2 regions of the Parabacteroides sp. ASF519 genome follow, and region 1 is predicted to be linked to the other one. Evidence: riboswitches for the same ligand, from Rfam matches in the RefSeq annotation. Region 1 holds a riboswitch; the other holds the start of a gene.

Region 1 (7,675 bases):
TGCCTGGGTGATGGTTGATAAAGCGACACTGGTTCACAAAACTTATCCGAACATCGTCTCCCTGGGAGATGTTGCCGGGATACCGACCAGTAAAACATCTGCGGCAGTACGCATGCAAGTGCCGATCGCTGCCAAAAACCTGATCTCGTTGATGGAAGGCAAAGAACCTGTTGAGAAATACAACGGATATGCTGCCTGCCCGATCGTAACAGACTATGGACACGTACTGTTGTGCGAGTTCGACTATGATAAAAAGCCGGTTCACTCGTTCCCGTTCAGCATGCTGGACACATCCAAGGAACAATGGGCGGCCTGGTTACTGAAAGTTTACATGTTGAAACCGATGTATTTCTACGGAATGCTGAACGGTTACGCATAACGGACCAAAATAACAACTCCCTATAATTCAAATGCCAAACTACAGAAAATCCCCGGCCTCAATCTCTGAGCCGGGGATTTTGTTTTATTATCCCCTACCCACCCTACAACTAAAAGGAAGGCTACCACTTATTAAGTCGAAACTCCTTACTCACTAGAACGAAAGTCCTTACCCACTACTATCAGGGTGTACAGGGTAGTGGATTACCCTGTACACCTTGGCTAGTTATCCTGTACACCATAATCAACTACGGTGTACACCCTGAAAACACTAAGTCGTAACCTTTGAATTAGTTAGTCCATAGGTTAGTCTTAATAATTAGTAGGATTACTCCATCTTCCGATAATACCGGGGCGTATAACCCGGCAATAACTCCGGATGGAATACCCATACAAGGTCTTTCAGGAGGTAATCGGGATGTATCGGAAATTCCTCGTAATAGGGTACTATTCCCGTATTACAGGTATAAATCCGGCGGTTCTTAAAGGCATCAAAGTTTTCATAGGGCGTATACTCGGTACGAAGGTCTTTATAGGTCATGTCGTTTGTTTGATTATATTTGATCAGCCACATATTGGCATGGATCGCCTTGTCGAGTACGGTTTCAAAAGCCAAAGGGGTACTGCCCGCTCCGGGAAGGTCTTTGAAGATATAATCGGCTCCGGCATCGTTGTAGAGATGGGCGACATAGCTATCGCCTGCCGGCATATACCAGGAAGAACCGAATTTCTTTTCGGAGATGACTGTCGGACGGTTAGTGACTGTCTTTGCCAGCTCTTTCAGTTCCAGATAACGGCCTTTCGTTTCCCGGAAGATTGAATCCGCCATCGCTTCCTTACCGAATAACAAGCCATAGAAACGTATCCATTCAGTCCGTCCCAACGGCAACGACTCCATGTAATCGGCGGCCTCAATGATAGGAATACCCAGTTTCTCGGCAGGTCCGTATCCTGCATTCTGAAAAGGAGAAGCTATAATGATCTCTGCCCCTATATCTATAATCTTTTCGATATTCGGCGCCGTCGCCTCTCCCAGATCGGCAATCTTTCCGGCACGCAAACCCTCTTGAATGGAAGGCGTATCCATATACCGGGGTTCACACACGCCGATCACCTTATCGGCTTCCTCCAACTGGTCGATAATAGCCGCATGAACGGAGGTATAAACCACGATATTCTTCACCGGTGTCCGTACAACTGTCCCCTTAGGCAAATCACCGGGCATCAACGCACCGCGATCCACCAACAGATAACGTTGCAGGATGCGGGTGCTGTCCCAAGGGTCGCGGACCTCTACCGATGTATAGTCAGTGAAGTGCTGTATGGTGAAACCACGGGCATAGAGGATGGAATCAGAAGAATGGGCCTCATTCCCAGACACCGACTTCCCAGACTGGGTACACGACACAGTCCAAAAAATCAGTAATATAAACAAGAGTTGCTTCATATTTCAAAACAACCGGATTATTCCGCTGTTATAAAATAAGCACCCATCGGATTAAGACCGGAAAGTACTAACTTATTAATAAGCTTACCTTCAGATGTAAAAATATACATATCGCCTGTATTTGTATAGTCAGAAGTTCCGATGTAAACATTGTTAGTAACAGGATCGGAACTCATGCAATAAGTTTTATCCACAACTGTACCGTCAGTGATAAAACCTTTCTCTTCCATCTTGTCCTTTTTGGCATCATACACTTTGAATTCATAGCCTGTAACCACCCAATTCTCTTGTTTTGCACTGTATATATACACCATGTCATTGCATATTGTAGAAACAATCTGGCTATTTGATTCGATAACAGAACTGGTTACGTTGTCTCCTGAAACAGTTAAACGTTGTAATGTGTTGTTTTCCATAATATGATAATCACCTAAAGAAAGCACATACAGATGACCTTCGCTATCTTTCTGAATCGTTTTAGGGTTTGCATTCACTTTTACTTCTGATGTTACAGTAAACGAAGCTGCATCAACAACAGATAAAGTAGAATCGGGCACTTCATTATATCCACCCGAATTTGCTACATATAATTTACCATTCAGTCCGCAAACACCTTCAGGATTTGGTCCAACTTTTACCTTCTGTGTAATATCCATAGAAGTCGTATCGATACAAGCCAAATGTCCGTCAAACAAGGTCACATACACTTTTCCGTTATAAGTAGTCAGCATACGCGGTTGTTGGGGAACACCAGCATCATCTTTCGGGCTGATCTTTTTCAACGACTTCCCTGCAAGGTCTGTTACCTCTATACTAGCCGAAGTACTCACTGCAATATACATTTTGGAACCATAAATCAGCATATCATTGGCCGTATCACCTAATCCACAACCATTTATTGAGGAAAACACTTTAGTTGTCAAGTCTTTCGTTTCAGGATTATAATAATCCAGCGTCGCATTATTAGAGTTCATTTTCCCGGCATTCAGTATATAAACACCTGTCGTTTCCTGTTCCCCGGGAATTTCCGGCTTAGGATCGTCATCATCACTACAAGAAACAAAAGGCATTGCCATCAATGCACACAAGGCAGAAACAAACAGAAACTTTTTCTTTTCCATAAAATAAATATTTAAATATATTAGTTTACACATTAAAAGCTGAACAAAACCGTTACCCGGAAGGAACGTCCCGGCATCGGATAAAATTTAATAACATCATACGTGATGTTTCCTATATTAACAATTTCCCCCTGCAGGCGAAGCTTACAGGAACGGATTGAAAATTCGCGATTAATAGAGATAGTCTGTTCTACATACCGTTTTATCAAATTATCTTCTATATTCTGTGGCAGAGCATACCGGTCGCCGGCTGCAGTCAAACTATAAGTAACATTCACCCACGGATTATTAACGGACAAAGAAGCTGAACCCGCATGACGAGGAGTATAAGGGATCTGATTGCGATAGTTTTTTGCTGTTTCGTCTGTTATATCGATCGCTTTCTGCCAGGTATAGCCCCCCTGTAACATCAGGTTAAACTGCTGCCAAAGCGGTATTTCGGCAGACAGATTCACATCGATGCCACTAATTGCAACTTCTCCCATATTCATCATTTTCCATATGTACAGGGTAGGAAGTGCAACTATTTTATCGCGAACACGATTATAGTATCCGTCGACAGTTGCATTTACATAAGGCAAAAACGAAAAGAGTTCACCGCTCCAAGTAAGACCCAGGTTATATTGGGTAGCGCGCTCGGGTTTCAGATTTGTATTCCCTATCCGGAGATAATACAGGTCGTTAAATGTCGGAACTCTGAAAATATCCTTATAAGAAGCACGGATACGAACATTCTGATCAGAAAAAATACGCCAGGAGATACTAACTGCAGGAGAAAGGCGCTTCCGGTCATCTGGACGATCGCCCCGTCGCACTTCTTCCCTTATGAACGTATTCAACAAACTGGCTGTTGCTGTAAAACGGCTGTCCTGATATTGGGCAGCCAGTACCGACAAAGAAGTATAGCGTGTAGGAAAAGGACAGTTCGGGATATTATTATCCAATGTATTAAGAGAAAAGTCGGTAGTTAACGAAAAAGACAAATGTTCAAGAGGAGAATATAAAGCTGATGCAGAACCGTAATATTCACGTTGAGTATTAAGGTCTACCCGCGAGCCATCTTCATAATTATTGTTCACATTCACATATTTACTCCAGGTATAATTAAACTTAGCTTGTGCCTGCAATACAAAATGAGAATTAAAACGATTCAGATAATAAGCTTGTGCAAAAGCATTCTTATCCCACAAACGCTCGCCTGAATAGTCGTTATACAAAATTACCGAACCAGGCAATCCCCGTTCCGAATCAAAATAATAACCTTTTAAAGAAAGACTACCGCCCCGGCCCAGATCGCCAAAGATATTCAACTCTGTTCTTACAGATTCTATATCACTATTCTTACGTTTCATCTTATCTTCCTGCATCCCGTTTTTCAGGATAAAGGGATAATTACCATCCGCTCGGAGCCAATCGACCTGCCCTGTTGCTGAAAAATGCTTTCCAAGCCTCTGCTCATAACGCAGATACGGATTAACCAAACCAAATGAACCGGCCCTTACCTGTGCCTTTACATGAAACGGACGGATTGTAAAATCCGGTTGCATCGTTTTTATATTCAACACTCCTGCCGACGCATATATCCGTGCCGTCTGGAAAATATCATCTGTCTGTCCGATCGACAACGACACCCTCTCCACATTATCCAACGAGAAACGGCCTATATCTACCTGCCCGCTCTGGGCATCGGTGATCGTTACGCCATCATAGCTGACAGCCGTATGTTGTGCTCCGAGGCTACGTACGGAAACTGTTTTCAACCCTCCTATTCCACCGTAATCCTTAACGGCAGCACCGGAGAAATGTGTTACTGCTTCCGACAAATCATGCAACCCCAGCCGATCGAAACCGGCTCGGTCCATAACTTGTAAAGGTGTAGCTTCGCGGGTTGTGGAAGGACGCGCCTTTTCCACGACCTCAACACCTTTCAGCTGGTGATAAACAGTCGTATCGATCTGCTGTGCGTGCAGAACAGGCACGCACAGAAATATGCCTGACAGGCATATAAATACTATAATAAATAATGTACGCATATATCAAGTTCCATCAACACCTTACCCGAGGCATTGTATATATAGAATAATGGCAGGTTTTCTGACTTGTTCTCCCATGATCGGCCGCCTTCCCAAGGATCCTAAAATCCTCAGTGGCAACAAGATTTGCCGGGGTTGCAGAACTTACAGCTACGGGTACAGCTCCGGACTTGCACCGGATTCCCTATTACTAACGGTCAGCGGAAGCCAAACCGTTACACCATAATCCGGTGACAAAAATACAAATAATATCAATTACTATACCTGATAATTTAAAATACTACTCCTGGTAATATAATTTAACAGATCAGACCACCATCCCCCAAACCACTCCGCACACAAAATGCCACTCCTTATTCTTCAAAAAACAGCGTAATTTTTCCTCAAATTGTTCCATATCACAAAACAATTGGTTCATTTCAGAATGACTATAAAATTAGTTTAAAGTTTAACTAAATGCAAAAAAGCCAAAAAAGTAATATGTTCGGGTTTCCGACAGGTTGTTTTCGTAATATTGCACGGTTGAAAAAATATATTGACGAGGTTTAAAAAGAATTGTATGGGAGAAACAAAAGGTTATGTTTCACAGGTTATCGGTCCAGTCGTGGATATTCACTTCGATAATGAAAAAGAAGAGAAAATAGTGCTACCCCGTATTCATGACGCCATGGAGATAACCCGTCCTAATGGGAAAATACTGATCGTGGAAGTTCAGCAACACATTGGGGAAAACACAGTCCGTACAGTCGCTATGGATACGACAGACGGACTGCAACGAGGAATGGAAGCCGTATCATGCGGTTCGCCCATTACCATGCCGGTCGGCGATCAGGTAAAGGGGCGTTTGATGAACGTGACAGGCGATCCGATCGACGGGATGAAAATGCTGGATAAAAAAGGAGCTCTCCCTATCCATCGTGAGCCGCCGAAGTTTGAAGATCTGACAACCAGCAAAGAGGTGCTCTACACCGGTATCAAGGTGATCGACCTGCTGGAACCCTATTCCAAAGGAGGTAAAATCGGGTTGTTCGGTGGCGCCGGAGTCGGAAAGACGGTTCTTATCATGGAACTGATCAATAACATTGCCAAAAAGAATAACGGTTTTTCTGTTTTCGCCGGCGTGGGTGAACGTACCCGTGAAGGTAACGACCTGCTGCGCGAAATGATACAGTCGAATGTAATCCGTTACGGTAAAGAATTTAAGGAAAGTATGGAAGCCGGTCATTGGGACCTGTCGAAGATAGACCACGAAGAACTGGCTAAATCGCAGGCGACACTGGTGTTCGGACAGATGAACGAACCGCCGGGAGCACGTTCGTCGGTCGCCCTCTCGGGATTGACCATCGCCGAATCGTTCCGCGACCTGGCTCCGGAAGGCGAGACTCGCGATATACTGTTCTTTATAGATAATATCTTCCGTTTCACGCAGGCCGGTTCCGAAGTTTCCGCCCTGTTGGGACGTATGCCGTCGGCAGTAGGTTATCAGCCGACACTGGCTACCGAAATGGGAGCCATGCAGGAACGTATCACCTCTACGAAAAAAGGTTCCATCACCTCCGTGCAGGCTGTTTACGTGCCGGCAGACGACTTGACCGACCCGGCACCGGCAACGACCTTTACGCACCTGGATGCTACCACCGTGCTGAGCCGTAAGATTACCGAACTGGGTATCTATCCGGCAGTCGACCCGCTGGAATCGACATCCCGTATCCTCGACCCGCTGGTCGTAGGCAAGGAACATTACGAAACGGCACAGCGTGTGAAACAGATACTCCAGCGTAACAAGGAGTTGCAGGATATTATCTCCATCCTGGGTATGGAGGAACTTTCGGACGAGGACCGCCAGACGGTTAACCGCGCCCGCCGTGTACAACGTTTCCTGTCGCAGCCTTTCGCCGTGGCGGAACAATTCACCGGCGTACCGGGCGTAATGGTCTCTATCGAAGACACCATCCGCGGATTCAATATGATCATGGACGGTGAAACCGACGATATCCCTGAACAGGCCTTCCTGAATGTAGGAACGATTGAAGATGTGATTGAAAAAGGAAAGAAACTGGCAGAACAAGCAAATTAAAAACGTATGGAACTGGAAATCATATCCCCTGGTGGTGTTTTATTCAAAGGAGAGACAGATTATGTATCCTTTCCGGGTACGGCAGGCTCATTCGACGTCCTGCCCCATCACGCTCCGATGATCGCAGCCCTGGAAGAAGGCGTTATCCGGTACCAGACAGATGAAAAGAAAGAACAAGAAATAAAAATACAGAGCGGATTCGTCGAGATAAAAGACGATATCCTGTCCGTATGCATCGAATAAAAAAATACGATCATGAGCGGTAGATTAAGAATGAAGCTAATGGGCTTGACTACCTTTATTAATGTAGTTATCGGCGTCTCCCTGGGAGGCTTGTTATACACCATCTGGCCTTCGCATTATTTTGAGTGGTATCCGTCGATACCGGTGTTTTACTGGTTAAGCAGTATGTTAATGATCTATTTTCTGGATCATGTCAAACGGAAACACGGAGACGTCACAGTTGTTACTTATATGGTAGTCCGCCTCTGCAAATTCACGCTCGCACTGGTTTTCCTGTGGCTTTATGCCGCTTTGGTCGGACAGAACCTGAAAGCCTTCGGCTTCACGATGATGTTGTTCTATTTCATTTATCTTGTACTGGAAACATATACATTGT
Region 2 (7,675 bases), 4.9 Mb from region 1:
TCATGATATTGGGAAGATGGCAAACCCGGCTTTCTTCACCGAAAACCAAAGTAGCGTGAATCCGCACAGCCAACTAAGTTTCGACCAGAGTGCCAAAGTGATCATAAATCATGTCACCGATGGAGTCAGGATCGCTGAAAAGGCATTGTTGCCCAAGGCTGTCGTCGATTTCATCCGTACACATCACGGATTAGGAAAGGCTAAATATTTCTATAATTCATTCAAAAACCAATATCCGGATAAAGAGATCGACGAAAAGACGTTTACTTATCCGGGACCGAACCCGTTCTCGAAAGAGACTGCCGTGCTGATGATGGCAGACTCCGTTGAAGCCGCCTCCCGCAGCCTGAAAGAGCATACGGAAGAAAGCATCAGACAGTTGGTGGATAAAATTATTGACGGACAGATAGCAGACGGATTACTGAAAAGTGCCCCGCTGACGTTCCGGGATGTAGAGACGATCAAAAGCGTGTTTGTCGACAAGCTGAAAACAATGTTCCACACCCGTATCAGTTATCCCGACCTGAAGAAATAGTTTCGAGCAATCCTCCACAGGCGTCTTCCAACAAATCGAGTACCAACTCAAAACCGGAGGCGCCCCCATAATACGGGTCAGGGACATGATCATACAACTTATTACGGGAATATTCCGTCATCTGATGTATTTTAGCTACTGATTCCAGATCGGGAGCTTTCCGTTTCAGGTCATCTATATTCCGGTCGTCCATTCCAATGATCAGATCAAAATCATAAAAGTCAGTCGTACGAACCGGACGGGAAATAGAATCCAGCATATATCCCCGGCGGGAGGCATGCGCCCTCATCCGCTGGTCGGCACGTTCTCCCTCATGGTATCCCATGATACCTGCCGAATCGACTTCTATATAATTGTCAAGGCCGGCATCTTTTACCAGCTTCTTCATCACAGCCTCCGCCGACGGAGAACGGCAAATATTCCCCAGACAAACAAACAATATCTTATACTCTTTCTTCTCTCCCATAATTTTCAATTCTCAATTTTCAATATTCAATTATCAAGCCGGATCCACATCATAATGCACCAGCAATTGCCTGAATGGCAAATAGCGTTGCATCTCTGAATGGACAACCTCCAGTATTTCCCTGACAGGGGCAATGGCGGCGGCTATCTCTATTTTCAACACAATCTTCTTGATATGCAAAGTCTGCACACGTGTTACCGGAGGGGTGACAGGTCCCAGTACCCGCTCTCCGAGACGGGCATGCAGTTTCTCGGCATAGATCACCGACAGTTCCTGCAAAACCGACTCATTGCGGCTCCGGAGCACCAACACGATCAACCGGTAATAAGGAGGATACCGGAACATGCTACGCTCGCTCAACTGCAAACGAACCATTTCCTTATAAGCAAAATGCTGCACCATCCGTATCAGAGGATGTTCCGGCTGGGAAGTTTGCAAAACAACCGTACCACGTTTATCCCTTCTCCCTGCTCGTCCGCTTACCTGCACCATCAGTTGGAAAGCACGTTCGTGAGCCCGGAAATCGGGATAGTTCATCAGGTTATCGGCATTCAGGATTCCAACAACACTGACATTTCCGAAATCCAATCCTTTCGATAACATCTGCGTTCCGATAAGGATTTGCGTCTTTCCTTTCTCAAAGTCGGAAATGATGCGTTCGTAAGCCGTACGGGTACGTGCCGTATCGAAATCCAACCGCTCGACCTTCGCCGAAGGGAACAGGGAAGCTATTTCCTCCTCCACCTTCTCTGTCCCAAAACCCATCATCTTCAACTCCGTACTCTGGCATTCCGGACAATGAGGCGGTAACTGGATGGTATATCCGCAATAATGGCAAACCAATTGGTTATGATATTTATGATAGGTCAAGCTGACATCACAGTTCACACAATGAGGCACCCAGCCACAACTCTTACATTCGATCAGCGGGGCAAACCCACGCCTGTTCTGGAACAAGATAGCCTGTTCACCGCGTGCCAGGGACGCATTTACTTTCTCGACCAATAACGGGGAGAAAAGTGTATCCTTCATGATCTTTTTCCGCTTCAGTTCCTTTATATCGGCAGTTATAATCTCCGGCATCAGGCAGTCACCGTAACGGGTAACCAACTCTACCAGTCCATACTTACCAGTCGTTGCATTGAAATAAGAATCGATCGAAGGGGTAGCAGATCCCAGCAGCGTCTTTGCCCCATGCATTCCCGCCAGCACGATTGCAGCATTGCGGGCATGGTAACGAGGGGCCGGATCTTGCTGCTTATACGTATTTTCATGTTCCTCATCCACAATGATCAGTCCCAGGTCCTTGAATGGCAGGAAGAGAGAAGAACGTACACCCAGCACTACCATCGGTTCGTTCCCATGCAGGAGTTTGTTCCATACTTCCACACGCTCGTTATCCGAGAATTTCGAATGATATACCAAGAGCTTATTACCGAACAGTTTAGCCAGCCGTTCGGTGATCTGCGTCGTAATAGCTATTTCAGGAAGCATATATAGAACCTGCCGTCCCAGCTTCAGAACCTCGTCTATCAGCCGTACATAAATTTCCGTCTTACCGCTGGAAGTAACTCCGTGAAGCAGGCAAACATCTTTAGAAGTAAAGGTATCATGTATCTCGCTATACGCTTTCTCCTGTGCCGGACTAAGCGAACTGAGAGGTTGCAAACGGCATACCGGAACCTGCAAACGCCCCACTTCTTTTTCATAGCTTTCAAGGACTCCCCGTTTCAGCAACCCGTCCAATATCGTTGATGAACAACCGCTGCGTTCCAGTAATTCTTTTTTGGATACTTCCACGGTTAATGCCGGATTTAATGCGTGGCTCAGATCAAGGAAGCAAACCAGCAAAAGTTCCTGCTTCTTGGCCCGCTTAAAATCAGCAAAGGCTTCCTGCAAGCGTTCTTCGGTTGCATATTCCTGAGACAGACGGATAAATGTCTGCATCTTCGGAACAAACCCGCGTTTCATCTCTTCGCTGACCTCCACTGCCCCACGGGCCATCAGGGAAGCAACTACGGGAACGACATTGCGCAGGCCTGTTTTCTTTTCCAACTCCGAAACTGTTAACTTGAGCACTCCTTTAAAAGCATCCAGCACAGTCTGCTCATTAGGACGCAAAGGACCGTCTGCCTCAAAATCGGCATTATAAGTGACAGCCGTCTCGCTTTCCAGTTTCAGCCCGGAAGGTAAAGCCACTTTATAGACATCCCCCAGTTTACACATATAATAGGAGGCGATCCATTTCCAAAAGCGAAGTTGCGGCCTCCTTAGTACTGGGCTGGCATCCAGCAGGGCATAAATCTCCTTCGTCTCAAAGTCCGTATTCGGCCTGCGTTCATGTACTTCCATCACAATGGCAGTATAGTAACGTTTCTTGCCGAAATGAACAATGACCCGGCAACCGGGAGTTACGGCTGCCTCCAGATCCGTCGGAATACTATATGTATAGCTATTCTCCAACGGCAGGGGTAGTATGACATCTGCATATTTCATTTCCGAGGTCAAAAGTAACAAAAAAGGCCGGACTGTTAAAGCCCGGCCCCTCATATCTTCTGTCTGTTATCAGAACAAGATAGCGGCTGTCACCGACCATCCGCGGTTCTTGGCATTCAGATCATATTTTTCCGCACTGTAATTATCAGTCAGTCCCAGGCCATAGTTTATACCGACCTGCAAATGGCTGATCAGTTCCACACCTGCACCAAAATTAAGACCGGCACTAAAGTTTTTCGCTTTCACCTGTCCTACTACACTTCCGGGAATCTCCCAGAATTTATCGCCACCTACACGGAAACCGATATACGGACCGGCAGCCAGATATCCTTTAATGATAGGTAGTCCGAATTTCCATTTCAAATTCACCGGGACATCGATATAATCTGTTTTCACATTCGTGGAAGTTCCTGTCTCCGATTTCACATCCATCCCTTTCTGTGAATAGAGGATAGCCGCATCCAACCCTACTCCAATCAGAGGAATCGTTGTCTCGATCATCGGACCGATCTGGAAACCAGTCACATTATCCGCTTTCAGAATATCTGAATTCAAATGAACGGACGATATATTCAAACCACCTTTTACCCCAAACTTCAATTGGGATTTAGCGGGAACAGCAATAAATGCCATCAAAATAATCAAAACTAAACCTGTAACCTTTTTCATATTGCCTGTTGTTTTATAAATACTATCTGCAAATAAACATACTTTTCCAATAATAAACAAGTATTCCGTCTTAACTGTTCAGTCTTTGAAAAAGAAAAGCATGGACCACCGACGGAGCTCATCCCGTCAACCGAACCATGCTTCTTTTCCTAATTATTATGGCAAAATAATTAAAAACAGATCCTAAAAGGACAGCAAACTGGGAATGGAACAAGAATAGAAAGACATCAGATGTCTTGTTTTTCTCATCCGGCCTTTCCTCGAAGCCGTCGAAATAATATGCCTTGCAGGTCTTCTGACTTACTTCCGGATCAAGCGCCTTCCCATTCCCCTTACAGAACAGTGGCAAAAGTATGCCTGATACGTTATGAAGCTCACAGCAGCGGGACTGTCCGGGATTCACACCCGGTTCCCTTTTAATCCTTACCCGCGGATACAGGCTCGGAACAATGCATAGCGCAAATATAGAGATATTTTTACATCTTACGGTAGCAGATCCTATAAATTTTATTTATTATGTTTACGATATTCATCTATTGCGTCTTTTACCGGAGCTTTAATCAATTTTTGTTCACGAACAGCACGGGATTGATTGAAATAATCGTCCAATAACTGAATATCAAATTCATCTATCATCCGGTCTGCTGAAATCGAATCATGTTCACTGGTGATCATCACTGCCCCTATACGTCCGGGATCAGAGATAGAAACAAGATCACCGTACTTTCTTTTCAAAGCGGTCAATTTCTCCCAGTTATTATCGAGATGTACCAATTTACGGTCAAGGTTGACTGTAGCCACAGCATAATTATAATAGTTCGTACTTGAGGCGACCACCTCTCCCAATGGGTTACGTATCTCCGACGGAGCATTCAGAAAACCATAGGCACAAACAAAATAAGCCTGACAGGAATAAGCCCATTTGCTTTGTTCCAAACCTCCGTGATACATTGATGGAAACAAAATTATGTCCGGTTTTTGCTGAGCATACCGTTCCCTCAACTCATCAAAATTAAGATCGAAACAAACAGCACAAGCAACAGTCCCGAAATCACATAGCAGGAGTTCTGCTTCATCAGAAGGCATGATCTCATTCATTTCCTGGATAGTAGGAAAATTCTTATTATATATACCGGCTACTTTTCCACGTCGGTCAAGCAGTATACATGAATTCCACCAGCTTCCGTTTTCTTCCCTTTTGGTTCCAAAAGCAATATAACAGTGATTATCTTTTGCTACCGAAGCCAGGTAATCCTTTACCTGATCTTTCCTTACTTTATAATATTCAAACTGCTCTGCCGTAGTTAATCCGGAAGGACGATCGCATGCTTCCGTTAATAATATCAGATCCGGCTTATGTAATAACACTTTTGACAACTGCCTTTGCCAGTAATCGATCATCTGATCGACCATTTGCTGATAACTCATCTGATTATTTACGGAAACCGCAACCCCTCCACCTCCGATAGTGACTATTTTCACCGGATTCTTTGCCCGGGCTGCCAACACGACTGTAAAAACAGTTATAAAAATCAGGTAAACAGAATGTTTCATCTTCTTTCAGGTTATTTATGTTCCTCAATCACTGCAGGTGTACCGTCTAAGGAAAACAGAATTTTCCAACCGGCAACGGACGCCCCCAGTCTGCCATTTTCTTTAATCAATAGTGCCTCATCGGGTGTTATTTCCGGAGAACCGGCATCATCGACAAACAACACATGCAGGAAATAATCTTTCATCTGCTTGACAGCCGATGAAACTTCCAACCGCCAGGCACCAGTTTGTATCTGGGGTTTCGGCCAGCAATTCTTATTTAAAGGGTAATTGATGCCATTCACCCAGGCCTCTTTACCTTCTCCACCTATCAGTTCCAACCGGGCATTTTCAGGATAAAGGGTAAAACATGTCAATCGCCCTCCTCCGTTCTCTGCTACCATTCGATTCTCAACTACTTCCGGTTCATGAACCGTATGAAGCAAGAAACGTTTTTCAAAATCCTTCCTGGTACTTTCTACGCGATCGAAAACGACTATTACAGGACGGAATGTTGTATTTCTCCGCAGGTAAATAATCTCCCGCTGTGCAAGGCTGACCCTTTCCCGGTCATAGGCTTTAGTTGCATCTCCAACAGCATAAGTATATTCATCTGTCTCCCGACACAACGTGATTCCATCCAAATGAGCATGGCCGCCGGGCAGGATATCAGTCAGCTTTGTCGGTTCCTCTTCCCAGTAAGGTTGTCCCCCGTCATTGGATACCGAACGGCCATATACCTTATATTCCTGTTCCGGATCAAATACAATAATCCCGTTATGGGCAATTGTACGGGTAAAATAATTACACCAATGCGTACTTCCGTATCCGCCGTTTTCACAACCTTCATCATACATTCCGGAATCAATTGCCAGGGGTGACTTATAGTGGATCGTGAACGTATTTTCATCCCGGTGATGATGATTCGCCGAATAGAAAGGGACAGAACGGAACTGAAGCAAAGTTGTCTCTTCATCCCAACGATCCCGTGCTATAACAACTCCGGCATTTCCAAAATCCCGACTCAAAGGTAACGGTATTGTTTTATCATCCGGTGCAACCGGCCTAACGCTCTTATCAGCATACAAGATTCGGGCGAACGGATCTTTTGTCGGTTTGGCCAGCCAAGCTGCATAGGGATTTTTATAGATTCCGGCAGAAATATACAATAGCTCCTGTTCATCCTGCAAGTCGGTGTCAACCGAGTAAGCGTCCCCCGTATTCGCGAACAAACCATCTCCCTGCTGTCCGTATATCCAGAAAAGAGGTATTTCTGCCTGCTAGGGGAAATACATACATTCATTCGTAGCACTTGACATGACACTGTGCGTTCGTCCCGATAAATAAGGAGCACTGTAATTCCATCCCATATGATAGCCACCTTTCTCAGTGATCCATCCTTGTACAGGAAAATACCCCTGAACCCAGTGTTCACGTATCTCCAGTAATTTTTCTCTCAGCTCCGGTTTATCCGTAACCAAAGCCAGCAATCCGGTCAGCAAAGAAAAATTACCCCAGCGTGAATGTCCGCCAACATAATCCGCATAAGCCGAGAAATGCCAGTTCGTGTCCAAATGATCCAGTATTGCCTTTTCAATAGCCAGTTTCTCCCGGACAGTCAGAAAATGGTACAACCAATCATAGGCTACAGCCAGCGACATTAATCGTCCGCGGTATTCATCGTCATTTCCGACAGGACCGTCGTCCACCATCACCTGTACCCATTCTTTTACCCATCGGATATAGTTTTCATCTTCCGTCACCACAGCTACAAACGCCATATTACGTCCGATATCCCAATGTTTGAGATACCTTCCCCTACCCAACACCTCCGGAGAGAATCGTGAGATCTGTTCTTTGAGATAAGACAATAATTCATTCCACTCCTGCCTGAACTCACCACGAACACGTTCACGGATAACCGGTAAATCCGTATCACGAAAATACAACCTGGGATGTCCCGGGTAAACTTTCAC

Evidence for each region. A riboswitch is a leader RNA that binds a small molecule or an ion and turns the genes downstream of it on or off. The one in region 1 is predicted to bind cobalamin.
Region 2: it holds a riboswitch for cobalamin, as region 1 does, so the genes downstream of both, C825_RS24270 (porin family protein) here and C825_RS04260 (TonB-dependent receptor plug domain-containing protein) in region 1, are expected to answer to the same signal.

The regions. Positions count from the first base shown of each region.
Region 1 covers NZ_AQFV02000006.1:1,109,133-1,116,807, reverse strand. The annotation lists gene C825_RS04275 (NAD(P)/FAD-dependent oxidoreductase) at 1-379, shown strand, start outside; gene C825_RS04270 (ABC transporter substrate-binding protein) at 707-1,825, opposite strand; gene C825_RS04265 (YncE family protein) at 1,843-2,946, opposite strand; gene C825_RS04260 (TonB-dependent receptor plug domain-containing protein) at 2,979-4,979, opposite strand; cobalamin riboswitch at 5,014-5,219, opposite strand; gene atpD (F0F1 ATP synthase subunit beta) at 5,539-7,056, shown strand; gene C825_RS04250 (F0F1 ATP synthase subunit delta/epsilon) at 7,063-7,299, shown strand; gene C825_RS04245 (hypothetical protein) at 7,312-7,675, shown strand, end outside.
Region 2 covers NZ_AQFV02000006.1:6,036,638-6,044,312, forward strand. The annotation lists gene C825_RS24255 (HD family phosphohydrolase) at 1-535, shown strand, start outside; gene C825_RS24260 (low molecular weight protein-tyrosine-phosphatase) at 510-1,001, opposite strand; gene priA (replication restart helicase PriA) at 1,035-3,497, opposite strand; gene C825_RS24270 (porin family protein) at 3,567-4,166, opposite strand; cobalamin riboswitch at 4,435-4,633, opposite strand; gene C825_RS24275 (carbon-nitrogen hydrolase family protein) at 4,674-5,720, opposite strand; gene C825_RS24280 (heparinase II/III domain-containing protein) at 5,732-6,931, opposite strand; gene C825_RS24285 (hypothetical protein) at 6,980-7,675, opposite strand, start outside.